Regions from separate parts of the Acinetobacter seifertii genome, predicted to be linked through region 3. Evidence: predicted binding sites of a transcription regulator. Region 3 holds the regulator's gene; each other region holds the start of a gene.
What was found. The regulator PhoB, encoded in region 3, activates phosphate uptake and scavenging genes when phosphate is short. The targets are predictions, from matches to a motif close to TGTCATNAANCTGTCATAA.

Region 1 (5,344 bases), 2.0 Mb from region 3:
CAGTGACCTTGAGAATAAGACTTCGGTGTTTTAGTGCCACATGAAGTGCAATAGATATTACCTGTCCATTCGATTTCTAGTTCTTGTCCTAAATTAAAAGGAAGATCAATTTCTGAACGGTCTAATACAAATTTGTATTCAACATTTGCCTTGGTTGTCTGTTGATCAGTTACACTAGCATCTTTTAGGTCTGCATGCATTTTATGGCAAATGCCTTGTAGTTCCATAAAGTTTAAACTCACATCTTTCAATTAAGGGTTGCAGTTATGGCTGAACAAAATGTCATCACTTCTATGCTAGACGATTTATCAAACGAACAGCCCATTCATACTGCACTTTGTATTGGCCAGAAAATTGACCAGAATAACGCAATTCAATGGCACTATTTTACCGTAACTGAGCTTTTAAGTCTGCCTTTTACTCAGCGTTATGACTTGGGTTTTGTATTGTTTGATACAGATGAAATGCAAAACATTGGCGATGTTCAAAAGTTACAATTATTAGTGAAGCTAAGAGATTTGTTGGCAAAACGGATTGTTGTGGTAAGCAAACGCAGTGATGAACAGCTATTACGTTCTTTAGGCTTCACGCAACTCATCGATAAAACATCACATGATAGTGATTTTGCTTTATGGCAATTTAACATTTTGACCTATAAACATGTGCCAGACTGGTTTAATTCAAAATTTTGGGCGAACCCAGAGAACTGGAATAAATTTCGCTGGTAAAAGGCAAGCAAATCTCTTTCAAAATTTAACAATTTGGCTTTTGCTGTGTTCATAAGAATCCGCGTATGCTCATGTATAAATCATGCATAAGAGATACACATGACAAATTTAAGCAGTATTGTAGAAGTTTTGGCTCAGCAAGCTTTAGGTGGGAACCAGCAAGCATCAGGTCAAGGTGGTTTGGGTGGAATTTTAGGTTCGGTATTGGGACAAATGGGCGGTAATACTTCTTCTGGTGCTCAAGGGGGTCTAGGTGGTGTATTAGGTTCGGTATTGGGACAAGTGACAGGCAACAACAATGCACCTCAAACAGGTGGTGGCGTACAAAGTTTATTAATTGCGGTTGTACCTTTAATTTTAGGTTGGGTTCAACAACAAGGTGGATTACAAGCAGCTTTAGAAAAGTTAAAAGGCGCTGGCTTAGGTAGCCAAGTTCAAAGTTGGGTTGACCCAAATCAAACTAATAGTGAAGTTCCTACCCAGCAATTACAAAGCCTATTTAACCCAGCAGATATTGAGCAAGTTGCCCAGCAGGCTCAAGCGCCAAAAGAACAAGTTTATGGTGCGATCGCATCTGTGTTACCTCAGGTTATTGACTCTTTAACACCTCAGGGTGACAGTACAGATCATCAAGAAGCGAATCAAGACATTCAACATGTGATGAATCTGGTAAGTGGTTTCTTAAAATAAGAGATATACTTTAAAAAAAGCCGATCATTTTTATATCGGCTTTTTTAGTACCTACTAAAAAATAAAAGGGCGTAAGCCCTTTTATTTTATGCAAGATGGTTAATAACTTAGAAGTTATATTCCATACCAGCACCTACAACAGTACGTTTGTCGTCTTGAGCAAGCCAGTCACGTTTTTGTTGAGCAACAATACCGTAGAAACGTGCTTGTTTATTGATTTTGTAGTCTAAGCCTACGCCATATTGATCAATTTTACGGTCTTGTTGACCATCTACAGAAGCTTTAGATGATTGGTATTGTCCTTTTACAACAAAAGGTGTTTCACCAATTTTGTAAGTTATAGCACCAACCCATGCATCTTCTTGTAAGCCTTTATATTTAGTCAACTCATCAGTTGGTTCAGCATGTTGCCATAAACCACCCAACACAAGACCAGTTGCACCAAGCTTGCTAAAATCGTAAGAACCAGTTACACGGTAAGCATCAGAGAAAATATTGCTAAGGCCATAAGCATTGTATTTACCTTGTACGCTGTAGTTAGCAGCAGCAGCCAATGCTAAACCAATGTCTTTATTTTCGTAGCCGAGAGAGCCTGAAACTGAGTCACCAAAACCATTACGTTTGTCATCGTTACCAGATGCGCCTGGAGTTGGATCAGCAGGCGTTTCACCTTGTTGGAACATTACGTTGAATGTTACACCAGCAAGAAGTTTAGGATCAGATTCAAAACCAATAACGTTATTTAGACGTTCTTCACCATACATTGTGTTGGTAATATCTAAAATAGTGTGGTCGTTATAGATGTCTTGGTAGTTACCAGCGGCATTTTTGAAGTAAGAGTCAAATTTACCAACTTTCAATGTACCAACATTATTTGATTTAATACCGATATAACGGTTACGTTGACCAAGATCTGTACCATCACCATCAGCATTAATTTGCCATTCAGCTAAATAAACTGCTGACAAGTTATCAGTCAATTTCTCTTCGCCTTTTACCCCAATACGAGACGCGTTAGAGTTAACTTCGGTAACGTCACTTTTACCATCGAAATTTTTGTTGTCAACTTGGTCAATGGTAACATTGAGTTTACCGTACAAAGTTGGCGCTGCTTGCACCGCGTTTACGCTTAGAGTTGCAACTGCGGCAGCGAGAAGCAATTTCTTCATTGAGATTTCTCCAAAAGGTATTTTTAAATGGCGTATGCCTAGCTAACTTTTATTTTGTAGTTGGCTTATGTACAAAAAGTTACAGAAGCTCACCAACTTGCTAAGAAGTATCTGTAAACTTTGTGACAGTGGAGTGAAGAAGAAATGACAGTTTTATGACAAATAAGAATTAGAAATACTTTATTTTATTTTGATTTTATTACACTTTTTAAATAAAAAAAGCGGAGCCTAAGCTCCGCTTTTAACTCTTTAAATCAAAGAGCTGCTTTAATTTTTTCGGCTAAAGCCTTGATTTTATCTTGATCTCCTAATTGCGCAGCATGTTTACCAAGCTGGTGAACATTTGTTGGAATTAGGTGAAAGTGAACGTGAGGGACAGTTTGTCCAGCAGCGGCGCCAGATAATTGCATGAGAACAATACCATCTAGGTTTAGTGCTGTTTCCATTGCTTTCGCAATCTTTTGCACAATCTGGATGGTGTAAGCTGCTGCCTCAGGGGGTAAATCAAGTAAAGTTACTGCAGGAGTTTTTGGAATAACTAATGCATGACCATCGGCTTGGGGCATAATATCCATAAAAGCTAGAACTTGATCATCTTCATAGAGTTTTATCGCTGGAAGTTCACCACGTAAAATTTTTGCGAAGATATTTTGATCATCATATGCCATGAATTATTCCTTTAAGTACTATTTACACTTCAATTCTTTTTGACGTTCTTTAATTGCGTCTAGACGTTGCTGCTCTTTATCAGAGAATTTTGGCTTAGTCGTATGACAGTTTTCATTACCATATTTTTCTTTAGCATCTTGGTCTTTAAAGCAAAAGCCTTTTGATGCATAAATCAAATTGTAATCATCTTGCAATTTTTGACATTCTTGCTCAGGTGTTGCAGCTTGAGCACTGAAGCCGGCAAGAGATACCATTCCAGTGAATACTGCAACCAATAATTTATTCATGAGCTTTTCCTCAGTTAAGGTATGAACCTGTACTCAATATAAGGTTTATTCCCAATATTTCAATGACTATTAATTACTCAAGTGTTATTAAAAATCATGTTTTATCTTATAATACAAAAAAGCTTTACATATCAATATCTTTTTTAAAATTTAAATTAAATCAATTGGTTATATTTTATTTTGGATTAAATAATAAAAATATATACATAATAAATATTTAAAACGATTATTAAAATTTCATAGTGATGAATTAAATACGCTATATGAGTAACATCGGTTCTTGTTTATGTAATCAAGAAAATTTCTATATTTCTTTAAATGAAAACTATTTATTACTATCATTGCAGTTTATGGCTAAAACAAACGGGTACAGGAGCGAATGCGGGACTTTGGTCGAAGAAAGCTTTCTGTATAAAGTCAAAACATGAATGGGTCGTATTAACGAAGGCTCATAAAAGTTTCGGCCCTTTGCCTGTTATTGAGGAATTCTTAAAGTACTTCGAATAACATCTTTTTAGTTTTATATCTTTTAATATTTCTTAAGTGTTTGTTACATAAATGATGTGTGTTCACTGTTGAATATATCCGGTATTTAATTGAGCATGAGATGACATAACTTAAAAAGGATGAATCACATGATAGATGAAGAAAAGCCTTTAAACTTTGAAGATGATGAAGAGCCTCTTGATTTTGAAGATGAAGAATTTATAGACGATAAAAAAGAGGATGAAATGTATAACTCGATCACTAAGGATGGATCTAGTGTTGATCCTGCCGATGACGGAACAAGACATATTCGCCCTGAAGATGGTGATCCGATAGAACTTGATGAGTAAAAACATCAATTTAAATAATATTATTCTTTTTAATATTTAAGTATAAGTGTAATATCCGATCGCTGTTACAAACAGCAAAAGTCCTGAATGATCAGCGCAAAAAATCAAAAGGGTAGAGCCTGCTTACAAAGCGGGCTTTTTATTTTTTGTATAACTTTAAACTGAAAAGTTGGCTGAATGAGAAGAAAATATTCTTGTTTTTAAATTAATGAAATATGCATAAAAATAACAGCTTACAGCTAAATACTCCACTTATTTATAGTGAGCATTTAAAAGGAGCACGAACGTAAATAATAAAAATAAAAAAAGTAGAAAAGCCATAAGTTAAAGCATATCATTAAATTATTTAGGTATTTTACACAATTTAACATTTTATGCAAATTGGTTTGCATTTTATTAAGATTTGTTAAAATTCGATCAAAGTATGATCGTTTTAAATATATGACAATTTTTGTTTAATTTGATAGATTGTTTTGTTTTTTACAACAATGGGTAAGCTGTATGGAAAAATTGTTATTCGCTTTTGCTGTGGTACTGACGCTGAATGGTTGTGCATCACTCACCCATAAAGCTGATGAAAATTATGTTAGCAAGTCACCAGTTACTCCGGTGAATACCGCATTTAATGGAACGAAAGTACCTGAGCATGGAATTTTTACTGAGCAAGATATTGCTAACATGCCTGAACATTCAAATATCAATTCATGTTATGAGGTAGCATTTTAATAAGTGAACAAAATTTGAAATTGAATAGTTAAACTAAATAAACTGTTCAATTAGCTGAAATATTAAATTTACTAGCATTACTATTTAGTAAAAGCTGCTAAGTATAAAACCACCAGTTTTGTGGTTTTTAAAAAGATAAAATGTTAAATTTTAATCATTGAAAAAATTGGTTTTATAAATGAAAAGTATCATTATTTTTACTTCTATATTTTTATTATGCGGGTGCGCAATTAATACTA
Region 2 (5,344 bases), 1.2 Mb from region 3:
ACTCCCAAGCAATCACAGCTTGCATACATGTTTCGCGCTGTTCTTTTGTCAAAACAACACCATTTGGCCATTTACCGATCTCTACGGCTGTTTTTAAACGCTCGACAATTTCAGGGTTTAAAACAGATAGCATTTGTTCAATATTCATGATTCATCTCTTTGAAAAGATTCAAAATCTTGGTTCCAACCCAGTTTGGTACGACAAGCCATATAGAAATCATAACCTGGTGGGTGTAATAAACTTAATTTAAATGGATGTTTGCGGATGTGCAAACTATCACCGACATTGAGCGATACACTGTGCTGTCCGTCTGCACTCACCATCGGTAATACCCGGTTTTCGCGAATGACAATTTTAATTTCACTTTGCCCACCAACTACGATTGGGCGTGAAGATAATGTATGGGGGTGCATAGGGACTAATGCAATCGCATCCATACTTGGATGTAAAATTGGGCCACCACCTGATAATGCATAAGCAGTTGATCCTGTTGGTGTCGAAACAATTAAACCATCACTATGCTGACGGTAAACATATTGACCATCAATATTAAGTTCAAAGTCGATCATATGTACCGACTTACCTGAGTGTAGTACGACATCATTTAAAGCAATTGCGTCGTAAATGACTTCACCATTAGTACGTACTTCCATTTCAAGCAAGAAACGGCGATCAAGTTGAAAATGACCTTGTAATACCTGATCAAGTTTAAAAATAGCTTCCGCAGGCTTAATATCAGTTAAAAATCCTAAACGCCCACGGTTAATGCCAATAACAGGTGTATTGTAGCGAACTAAAGCTCTGGCTGCATGAAGCAAAGAACCATCTCCACCTACTACAATGACCAGATCAGCGACTTCACCTAATAAGTGACGACTAACAACTTGCGCATGATCATAGGGCACTAATTCGGCAGTTTCCTGATCAAAAATGGGGTTTAGGCCTAAACTTAGCAAATGGTCATGAATTAAACATAGTGTTTCTACAACTGATGATTTATCCGGTCGACCAATTAACCCGACGTTTCTGAAGGACTTATGTGAAATTTGCACGAATGAGTAAGCTCCGCTGCGATTCTACGCTATCATAACATTATCCTGATTAATTTAAAAAAACATAACAACAAGATGCAGTAAAATTCAATCTAAGTTTTCAATTTATTCACAGTTTTATCATTGCAAATTGATGACAAGCTATCGCATCATTAGCGTATTGTTTAGGGTTTTATCTCATTTATATGAAGTTTGAACGTGGTATCGGTTTCTTCGCGCTAATTTTTTCAATTTTGGTGATTGGTGCTTTTATTGCTCTTAGTATCTATCTGATTCGTTTAGATAATATTATTCGTGAAAAATTTGAAGGACAGCGCTGGGACATTCCGGCCAAAGTGTTTGCTCGGCCTTTGGAAATTTATAATAATGCACCCATTACCCAAGCCAATTTCACTCAAGAATTAAAATTATTAGGTTACAAAACTTCAAGTAATTATGACAAGTCAGGAACCTTTGTTGCTCAAGGTAGCAACATGTATGTGCATACACGTGGTTTCGACTATGGTGATAGCGTAGAACCTGAACAGGTTTTAGAGCTCAGCTTTGCAAACGATCAGGTCGCAGATGTACGTAGTACAAAACCATCATCAACAGGTGTGGCCCGTTTAGAACCTTTACTCATTGGGGGCATTTATACCCAGCATAATGAAGACCGTGTCCTGATTAAACTTAATAGTGTTCCTAAACCACTGATTGAAGCTTTAATTTCTACCGAAGACCGCAACTTCTATCACCACCACGGTATCTCGATTCGTGGTACAGCACGTGCTTTGGTGAGTAATGTCACTGGAGGACGTCGCCAAGGTGGTTCAACACTCACACAACAGTTAGTTAAAAACTTCTATTTAACACCTGAACGCACCTTAAAACGTAAAGTGAATGAAGCATTAATGGCTTTACTTATTGAGTTGCATTACAGCAAAGATGAAATTTTAGAAGCTTATTTAAACGAAGTAAATTTAGGCCAAAATGGTAACTATTCAATCAATGGTTATGGCTTAGCTTCACAATTTTACTTTGGTTTACCACTTCGTGAACTCAATGTCGCACAACAAGCTTATTTAGTCGGTTTAGTTCAGGGGCCATCGTTATATAACCCTTGGAAAAACCCTGAAGGAGCAAAAAATCGTCGCGATACAGTATTAAACAACATGCGTGTAATGGGTTATTTAACTCAAGCAGAATATGAAACTGAAATTGCACGTCCTTTAGGTATTCTAAATAAACCAAGCCTAGGCCCTGCAAAATTCCCTGACTTTTTAGATATTGTACGTCGTCAGTTACGTACCGAATATCAAGAGAGTGATTTAACAAATCAAGGACTACGTATTTTTACGACCTTGGACCCAATTGCTCAAACTCAAGTTCAAGATGCATTTAAAGCATCTGTAGAACGTCTTAGTCAAAGCAACCCTGCTCGTTTGAAAAACTTGCAAGGTGCTGTGCTCATAGCACATCCAGAAAACGGTGAATTGATTGCAGCTGTCGGTTCGACTCAAGACTTTACTGGATTCAACCGTACTCTAGATGCAAAACGTCAAGTCGGTTCCCTATTGAAGCCAGTGATTTATTTAAGTGCAATGGAGTCTGGACGTTATAACTGGGCAAGCAAGATCGAAGATGCACCAATTAGCATTCCTGTAGATGGTGGTAAAAGCTGGACACCGAAAAACTATAGTGGCGGTGGTCATGGCGTTGTAAGTTTAAGTGAAGCCTTAGCGAACTCTTATAACCTTTCTGCTGTGCGTTTAGGTCAAGAATTTGGGTTATCTACATTTACCAACAACTTAAAGAAATTTGGTGTCGAATCACCAATTCCAGCCTACCCTTCTATTTTCCTTGGTGCAGTTAATATGTCACCAATGGAAGTACTCGGTATTTATGAAAACTTTGCTACCGGTGGTTTTAAATATCCAACTCGTGCAATTCGTTCTGTAGTAGATGCCAAGGGTCGTTTACTTGATCGTTATGGTTTAAACGTACAACAAACAATTGATCCATCTGTTGGCTATATCATGAACTATGGTCTACAACAGGTTATGTCTTCAGGTACTGGTCGTGCAGCTTATAACAGCTTATCACCTACTTTAAAATTGGCTGGTAAATCAGGTACAACCAACGATACACGTGATTCATGGTTCGCTGGATATTCAGGTAACCATGTTGCTGTAGTCTGGTTAGGTCTAGATGACAATAAAGTAACTGGCTTAACTGGTTCATCTGGAGCATTACCTGTGTGGATTAATGTGATGAAACAGTTACGTCAAACCCCAGTAAATCTACGTCAACCAGACACTGTACAGTGGCAATGGATTGATCATGCAACAGGTGATTTGTCTGCACAAGCTTGTGCTGGCGCAATGTATATTCCTATGCTGACGCATACAGTTCCACATCGTGCTACGCCATGTGCAGCACCTTATTATCAAGTTGATCCAACATACGCACCACAAAGTGATAACACAGCACCAGCATCTCAACCGGATAATAGCGATAGCTATATTCGTGATAGTGAAAGTCAGATGGAACAAGATCTGTCGAATAACACACGAGTGATTTCTAGTGGTAGTTATAACAACTAAGTGTTAACAGGAAACAGGATATGTTAAAGAAGGGTGTTTTTTATATTGGTGCTGTACTTATGGTCGGCTGTACAACTTTACCAGATCATTCAGTCCCAAAAGAGAAAATACCACCTGTTGCCGAAAAAAAGAGTACTGAGACACCATCTGGTGTAAAAATTACACCTTATGATCATCCAGATATTCAACGTAAAAGTTTACAGGTGATTGTTCCTCAGCAGAAAAAGCCCCAACGCTTTAATGATGATGGAAGCCAATTACCTGCTTTTAAAACGTTAATGCAAAAAACTGAGCAAGCTTACAAAAACCAGCAATGGTCGGAGGCTGAGCGCTACGCCCTTCAAGCGCAGCGTTTAGCACCACAAGCCGCCGAGACTTATTTATTTTTAGCACTTAGTGCAAATCATAAACAGCAATATGCTAATGCTGAGTCTCTTGCAAGACGTGGTTTAAGCTTTGCTCAAAGCCAAGCGATGAAAAAACAGCTTTGGCTAACCATTTTAAAAGCTGGGCAACAACGCAATAACCAAAAAACTATTCAAGAAGCTCAGCAAGCATTAAAAGCGCTCTAGCTTTTAATGCTTTTATGTCTTTTTAAAAATTACGAATACCTGCCAAGCCATACGCACCGTGTTGCTGTGCTGTGGCTAAATCATCAGGACTCATACCTCCCAAAGCAAATACGGGAATCTGGCATTTCTCAATCAAGTCAGCAAAACGATCCCACCCTAGTGCTCTCGCTTCTGGGTGAGTTTCAGTTACTTTGACAGGACTTACAAAAACAGCATCACAGCCGATTTGCTGCGCGTGTTGTAAAGAAACTGCATCGTGGCAAGCTGCAATAAAACGCACTCCCACCTCTAAATCACCTTTATGCAAACTCATTAATTGAGACTGTTTAAGATGAACTGTTTTTATGTGGCTTTTTAACTCAGGTTTTAGTCTGCGCCAAATATCGATATTTATGATTAATTTTGAAAGCTGCTCTGTATTTAACAGCGCTAACTTTTCTATATCTTCTGGATTAAAACTATCTTTTTCACTACGCCAATACACTAAAGTGTCCTCATTTTCGGCTAGTGCGAGCGTAGAATTAATTTTAATGAAATGCGGCCAATACAATCTTTTTATGATGTCTTTATTGGCTTTTGGGAAGTTTAATTTAACTAGCTGATCACGCGTATACCATGTCCAAGGTTGATGAATAAGATTTAATAATTCATCAGGTACATAGCTATGGAACAAATGAAGATTGACAATAATGTCGTCATATTCATGGTGAATATAATCAAATTGATGCCATTCTTTTAAACCAATACCGACTTCTTCATAAATTTCACGGCGGCAGGCTTCTTCTGGTATTTCACCATGCTCGACCTTTCCTCCTGGAAACTCATGCTTACCACCTTGATGCTGCTGCTCCCCACGCCATCCAACTAATATTTTCCCACGATGAATTAAGATAGCTATTGCGACATCGACTATCGGTTTAGGCATTTTTCTACTCACTCAAGTTTTTCACAAGTGTAAGCAAATTTTATCAATTTATAAATTCTTTAAAATCTCATTGACAGATCTATTCGATAATGATTATCATTTAAATCGTTCAAGAATATACCACGGAGCACAACAAATGAACGCACCTTTTAGCTTATTTACTCGTAACACTGACTCAGCTCATGCCTTACCAATGCTGCATTCTAACAACC
Region 3 (5,344 bases):
AACCCTTTTCATTAATGTCACTTAACGAAAGATGGCAGCCTTGTTTCGCCAAGAGAATTGCTAATTGTTGCCCAATGCCAGAACCTGCGCCCGTGATTGCAGCGACTTTGTTTTTAAAATTTTTCATTGTCCATCCTTTGTTTTTCGATTTGCACAACCGGTTCATTGCATGTGCATTTTAGACTCTTTTAATATAATTTTGACAATAATCATTGTCAATATAGTACACTGTAATTTCAGATAGATTGGCACAATTCTGCTGACCGCTTTATCATAGGCCTCATATTTGCCGAAAAACCGATAAATCAGGAAACCATTTATTTATGGCGACAAACGACTCAACCAGTAAAAAGAAAACAAAAACTGTGAGTAAAGAACGTCAGTTCAAAGGGTTATCTCTTTCTGAGCGTAAAGAAGCACGCCGTGAAAAACTCATTGAAGCGGGTATTGCGACTTATGGAACCCTTGGCTTTTTTTCAGTGACGGTAAAGGATGTCTGCCAAGAAGCAAAACTCACCGAACGCTATTTTTATGAATCTTTTAAAAAGAGTGAGGACTTATTCCAGACCATCTTTTTAAAAATGATTGAAGAGTTACAGCAAAACTTAATGCAAGCTGTGATTAAGGCGGCACCCGATCCAGAAAAAATGGTCGATGCAGGCTTAAGAGCACTGCTGACCACCTTAAAAGAAGATCCTCGTTTAGCCCGTATTGTCTATGTTGACGCAGTTCTGGTTCAGGAATTACATAATCAGGCCACCATTCAGGAAACCCTTGCTCAGTTTGACCGTATGATCCAAGCGTTCGTTATGCTGACCATGCCGCAAATACAGCATAAGGAAAATGAGCTATCTTTAATCGCAACTGGCTTAAACGGATACGTGACACAAATTGCGATTCGCTGGGTGATGGGAGGCTTTGAGCAGTCTCTGGAGCAAGTTTTGACAGCTTGCCGTATTGTTTTCTTATCTTTATTGGCACAAGTTTCAAAATAATATTAAAGTTTTTTGACACGACTTTGACCTAAGAAACCTATAGGAAAGCAAACTGGTAACACCTTGAATGATTTTAAGAAAATTTATGTTTTCCTGTCATCATTCGGTCATGTGCTTGCCGTATTTTTGTCACAAATTATTGCTAAATTCGATTTTATAGACTTTTCTGCAATGAAATTGTCATAATTAATCTTTGTAATAAGCCTGTCATAACTACAAAACGGTTCACCGTTAAAATCTACAAGGTATTACGCTGTGAAAGATGACTACATTTTAATTGTCGATGATGAGCTTCCTATTCGTGAAATGATCCATACTTCTTTGGACATGGCAGGCTTTCAATGTTTACAGGCTGAAGATGCTAAACAGGCTCATCAAATTATCGTCGACCAACGTCCGGCGCTTATCTTGCTCGATTGGATGTTACCTGGAGGGGTGAGTGGTGTCGACTTATGCCGCCGCTTAAAACGCGATGAAAACTTAGCAGAAATTCCAGTCATTATGCTCACCGCTCGCGGAGAAGAAGACCACAAAGTACAAGGTCTAGATGCTGGTGCAGACGACTATATGACTAAGCCATTTTCAACACGTGAACTGGTTTCTCGTATTAAAGCAGTTCTACGTCGTGCAAATGCATTAAGCGGTGAAAAAACAATTGATGCCAATGGTTTAATTCTTGATCCTGTAAGCCAGCGTGTAAGCTTTGGCAACAGCATTTTAGATATGGGACCAACTGAATATCGCTTGCTTGCATTTTTTATGACCCATCCAGAGCGTGCATATACACGTGCACAGTTGCTCGATCAGGTATGGGGCGGTAATGTATACATCGAAGATCGTACCATCGATGTACATATTCGTCGTTTACGTAAAGTCCTAGAACCTTTTGGTGTTGACCGATTTGTTCAGACAGTACGTGGTACAGGTTATCGTTTCTCAACACGTGCAGATTTAGCCGCAGGTTAACCAAAATTTATGTATGAACCCTACCCCGTCCCTGAACAGGTACGTGAACAAAAACTTTCTCGTTACAGTAGTTTATGGACGTTTGCTAAACAAGATTTACGGCTTTTATTATTTTTCCTGATTATTGCGGGTTTAGTCGGTTTAGGGGTTGGGTATTTCTGGAGCTGTATTTTTATCGCCTTCGTGGTGTTTTTTGCACTCCAGTTACGTTCTTTATATTTGGTCAATGATTGGATTGCCAATAATCCTTACGATGTTCCTCCCAACTTAAGTGGAATTTGGGGGGCATTATTGTTTAATGTGTATCGTGCTCAGCGTCAGGAACGAATTGTTCAGGCCGAAATGGTTGGGCTGATTGACCGCGCTCAATCCTCTTTAGTTGCGCTAGCTGAAGCCGTTGTACTCATTGATGATCAACATCAAATTGAATGGTGGAACCCTGCCGCAGAGCGTTTATTGGGTATTAGCCCACTCGACCGTGGTCGCAACTTATTAACGATTTTGCGCCAGCCTACTTTTATTGAATATTTTAACAACATTGATCAGGCACCTGACGGCATTAAGCTACATTCCAACTTTGATGATGATCGTTATGTGCAAGTCAAACTCACACGGTTTGGTGGTGAAAGCCGCTTACTTGTCGCTTATGACGTGACTCGTATGCATAACCTTGAGCAAATGCGTAAAGACTTCGTCGACAATATTTCGCATGAACTACGTACTCCATTAACTGTACTGAGCGGCTATATCGAAACATTTACCGACCAAGAAGATATTAGCCCACGCTGGAAACGTGCATTTGATCAAATGCAATCACAAACCAAACGTATGAATGCGTTAGTGAATGATTTATTGCTGTTATCGAATTTAGAAAACAACAAAAAAATTGCAAAAAATCAGATTATTGAAATGCCGAGTTTAATGAATCAACTCTTTGATGATGCTCAGGCTTACAATGCCGATTATGGACACACGCTCAATTTACATATTGATAGTCACTGTGACCTCATTGGTTCCGACATGGAAATTGCCAGTGCGTTTAGTAACTTAATTACCAATGCCATTAAGTACACACCAAAAGGTGGAACGATTACCATTGGTTGGCACGACGATGGTGAACATGCTTACTTTAGCGTACAAGACACGGGCATCGGAATTAACCCAAAACATTTGCCGCGGCTGACTGAGCGCTTTTACCGTGTAGACAGCGACCGTAGTCGTCAAACAGGTGGAACGGGTTTAGGTTTGGCGATTGTAAAACACGTGCTGATGCAACACGGCGCTTATTTAGACGTGCAATCTAAAGAAAATGAAGGGTCAACATTTACCGCAGTTTTTCCAAAAGAAAGACTATATAACATGACCTAAAATTACCCCTCACATATAAAAAGCCGACTCATGAAAGTCGGCTTTTTTGTGAAAATCACACTCTGTCTATTTAGAAGTCGAGCAATACGACTTGATCTGATTTTTCTCTATAACGTTTAAGAAGTTGGTAGCGAAAGTATTACTTTGACGCAGTGCATCTCGATGATCTCCACCATCAATCGTTTGATAAATCGTTGGTTTTTTTAATTTACATAACTGTTGGTAATAAGCATATGTTCCTCTCGGGTCAACTAAATGGTCTTTAGAACCCTGCACGATCATTAACGGTACAGTCGGCACCATATTTTCAATGGACTGCTGTTTTAGATAAGCCAAAAGAGGTTTTAAGTCTGCATCAGCTTTAAATATGCTCGAAGGAGATTTCTTCAAATCAGATTGAAGTTCAGATAAACAGCGGCTACGTCCTTGAGTCAGCACAGCGTTCATTTCAGGACTGACTAAGTTTTCAGGAACAATGCTTGGTTCAGCTGCTTGTGCGCCTAATAATACAATCGGGAAAAAAGCAGCCACACTAGGTTCTGGGTTCGGATTAGTTTTCACATATTCTGCAATACCTTCATATTGATAACCGCCTGGCGCAAGCGCAAGCGCTCCTTTTAAATCCAGTTCAGGCGCATCTTTTTGGCCATAAGCAGATACTGCAATTGCCGCAGCCCCACCTTGGCTATGTCCCATGACTAACCACTGTTTATTGAAATCTTTTGGCTTCAGCACATGTAATGCTCGTACGGCATCGACCACCGTATGCAGTTGGCTTTTTGCATTCATATAAGGATGTCCACCCGGTGTACCTAAACCCTGATAATCAGGTGCAACAACTGCGTAGCCTCGTGCAAGCCAACTATCTAAAGCTTTAGAAGCAACTTCTTGATATGAATGAACTGGGCCACCTACATAGTCACCCGAAGGTGCGCAGGTGTCAGCAACTCCTGTCGTACCATGTGCCCAAGCAAGTATAGGCCAGCCATTTTTAGGTGGTGTTCCTTTCGGTAGTAAAATAAATGCTGAGGTAACGATAGGTTCACCGTTCACACCTCGACTACGATAATTTATTAACAAACGCTGATCGGCGTGAGGAAATAAATTCGTTACATCTTGCTGTGCTATAGACAGTATTGAACCTGGTTTATCGTTCACAATTTGCTTGTTCAAATCTGTAATTGACGCAGCCATAGCAGAGCCAGACACTAAACAAGCACTACTAAATAAAATTTTAAAAAACGAATTACTTTTTTTAATCAAGGGATTACTCCTCTACTTTCTAATCAATTCAAGTTGAACTTATAAAAAATATGCCCCTATTGCATATAACGAACCCAACAAGAGGCAAATGAAAGAACTTATATACCAAAATAGATCACTATTCCCACTAAATCTAGCCTTTAACCACGGAAATGCCAAACCACGCAAAATAAATATAATCGCAACGAGAGAAATAATAATTTTTTCAAACGGCAAACTGATAAAGCCACTTGCTGCACAAAAAGCATAAAAAGAAAAAATACAAAGAATAAAACCAACCGAAATTGCCATAAAATTCGGATACCAATCACCTCTTTCAACCATCTGGACAATACTTTTTCCAGCCCCTAAAAACCGAAAACCATTTGCTCCCCAGAACACACAAATAAAATGAAGTAATGCAGCACAGAATGTTAATATCGCAGCAAGATATAGTGAGACGTTCGGAAGTAAGTTCATTAGATTTTATAGTAATAAATATATGTGAGACTTATTATACTCAACTATAAAATATATAAAACTTATTAAAAGTTAAAATGAGATTTAGCTTGATATTTAAAATATTAAATACCAAGCACAGATCATATAATTATTTGCTCTCAAACTCTTTAAAATCAGCTTTTCTGATTTTTGCGTGAATACCTTTAGTTTTATCTACAACTTGTGAAACTTCAAAATCTGTTGCAGCACTTAAATACGCATATGCCGTCGCTTCATCAATACCATATTCTTGGTTTAAGAAACGGATGGCT

Region 1: the regulator PhoB is predicted to act here: its motif matches at 2,730-2,748, upstream of I8T81_RS10300 (porin).
Region 2: the regulator PhoB is predicted to act here: its motif matches at 1,174-1,192, upstream of I8T81_RS06130 (NAD(+) kinase).

Annotation. Positions count from the first base shown of each region.
Region 1 covers NZ_CP065820.1:2,231,828-2,237,171, reverse strand. The annotation lists gene I8T81_RS10315 (DUF2797 domain-containing protein) at 1-227, opposite strand, end outside; gene I8T81_RS10310 (DUF6231 family protein) at 267-728, shown strand; gene I8T81_RS10305 (YidB family protein) at 828-1,418, shown strand; gene I8T81_RS10300 (porin) at 1,526-2,587, opposite strand; gene I8T81_RS10295 (HIT family protein) at 2,842-3,255, opposite strand; gene I8T81_RS10290 (YARHG domain-containing protein) at 3,274-3,543, opposite strand; partial or broken gene I8T81_RS19050 (hypothetical protein) at 3,807-4,050, shown strand; gene I8T81_RS10285 (hypothetical protein) at 4,179-4,379, shown strand; gene I8T81_RS10280 (hypothetical protein) at 4,881-5,105, shown strand; gene I8T81_RS10275 (cell envelope integrity protein TolA) at 5,284-5,344, shown strand, end outside.
Region 2 covers NZ_CP065820.1:1,299,285-1,304,628, reverse strand. The annotation lists gene I8T81_RS06135 (YeaC family protein) at 1-148, opposite strand, end outside; gene I8T81_RS06130 (NAD(+) kinase) at 145-1,053, opposite strand; gene mrcB (penicillin-binding protein 1B) at 1,239-3,635, shown strand; gene I8T81_RS06120 (tetratricopeptide repeat protein) at 3,656-4,207, shown strand; gene I8T81_RS06115 (NUDIX domain-containing protein) at 4,230-5,132, opposite strand; gene hemP (hemin uptake protein HemP) at 5,269-5,344, shown strand, end outside.
Region 3 covers NZ_CP065820.1:112,522-117,865, reverse strand. The annotation lists gene I8T81_RS00545 (SDR family NAD(P)-dependent oxidoreductase) at 1-127, opposite strand, end outside; gene I8T81_RS00540 (TetR/AcrR family transcriptional regulator) at 324-995, shown strand; gene phoB (phosphate regulon transcriptional regulator PhoB) at 1,251-1,961, shown strand; gene phoR (phosphate regulon sensor histidine kinase PhoR) at 1,971-3,329, shown strand; gene I8T81_RS00525 (alpha/beta fold hydrolase) at 3,396-4,592, opposite strand; gene I8T81_RS00520 (hypothetical protein) at 4,632-5,051, opposite strand; gene I8T81_RS00515 (acetamidase/formamidase family protein) at 5,182-5,344, opposite strand, start outside.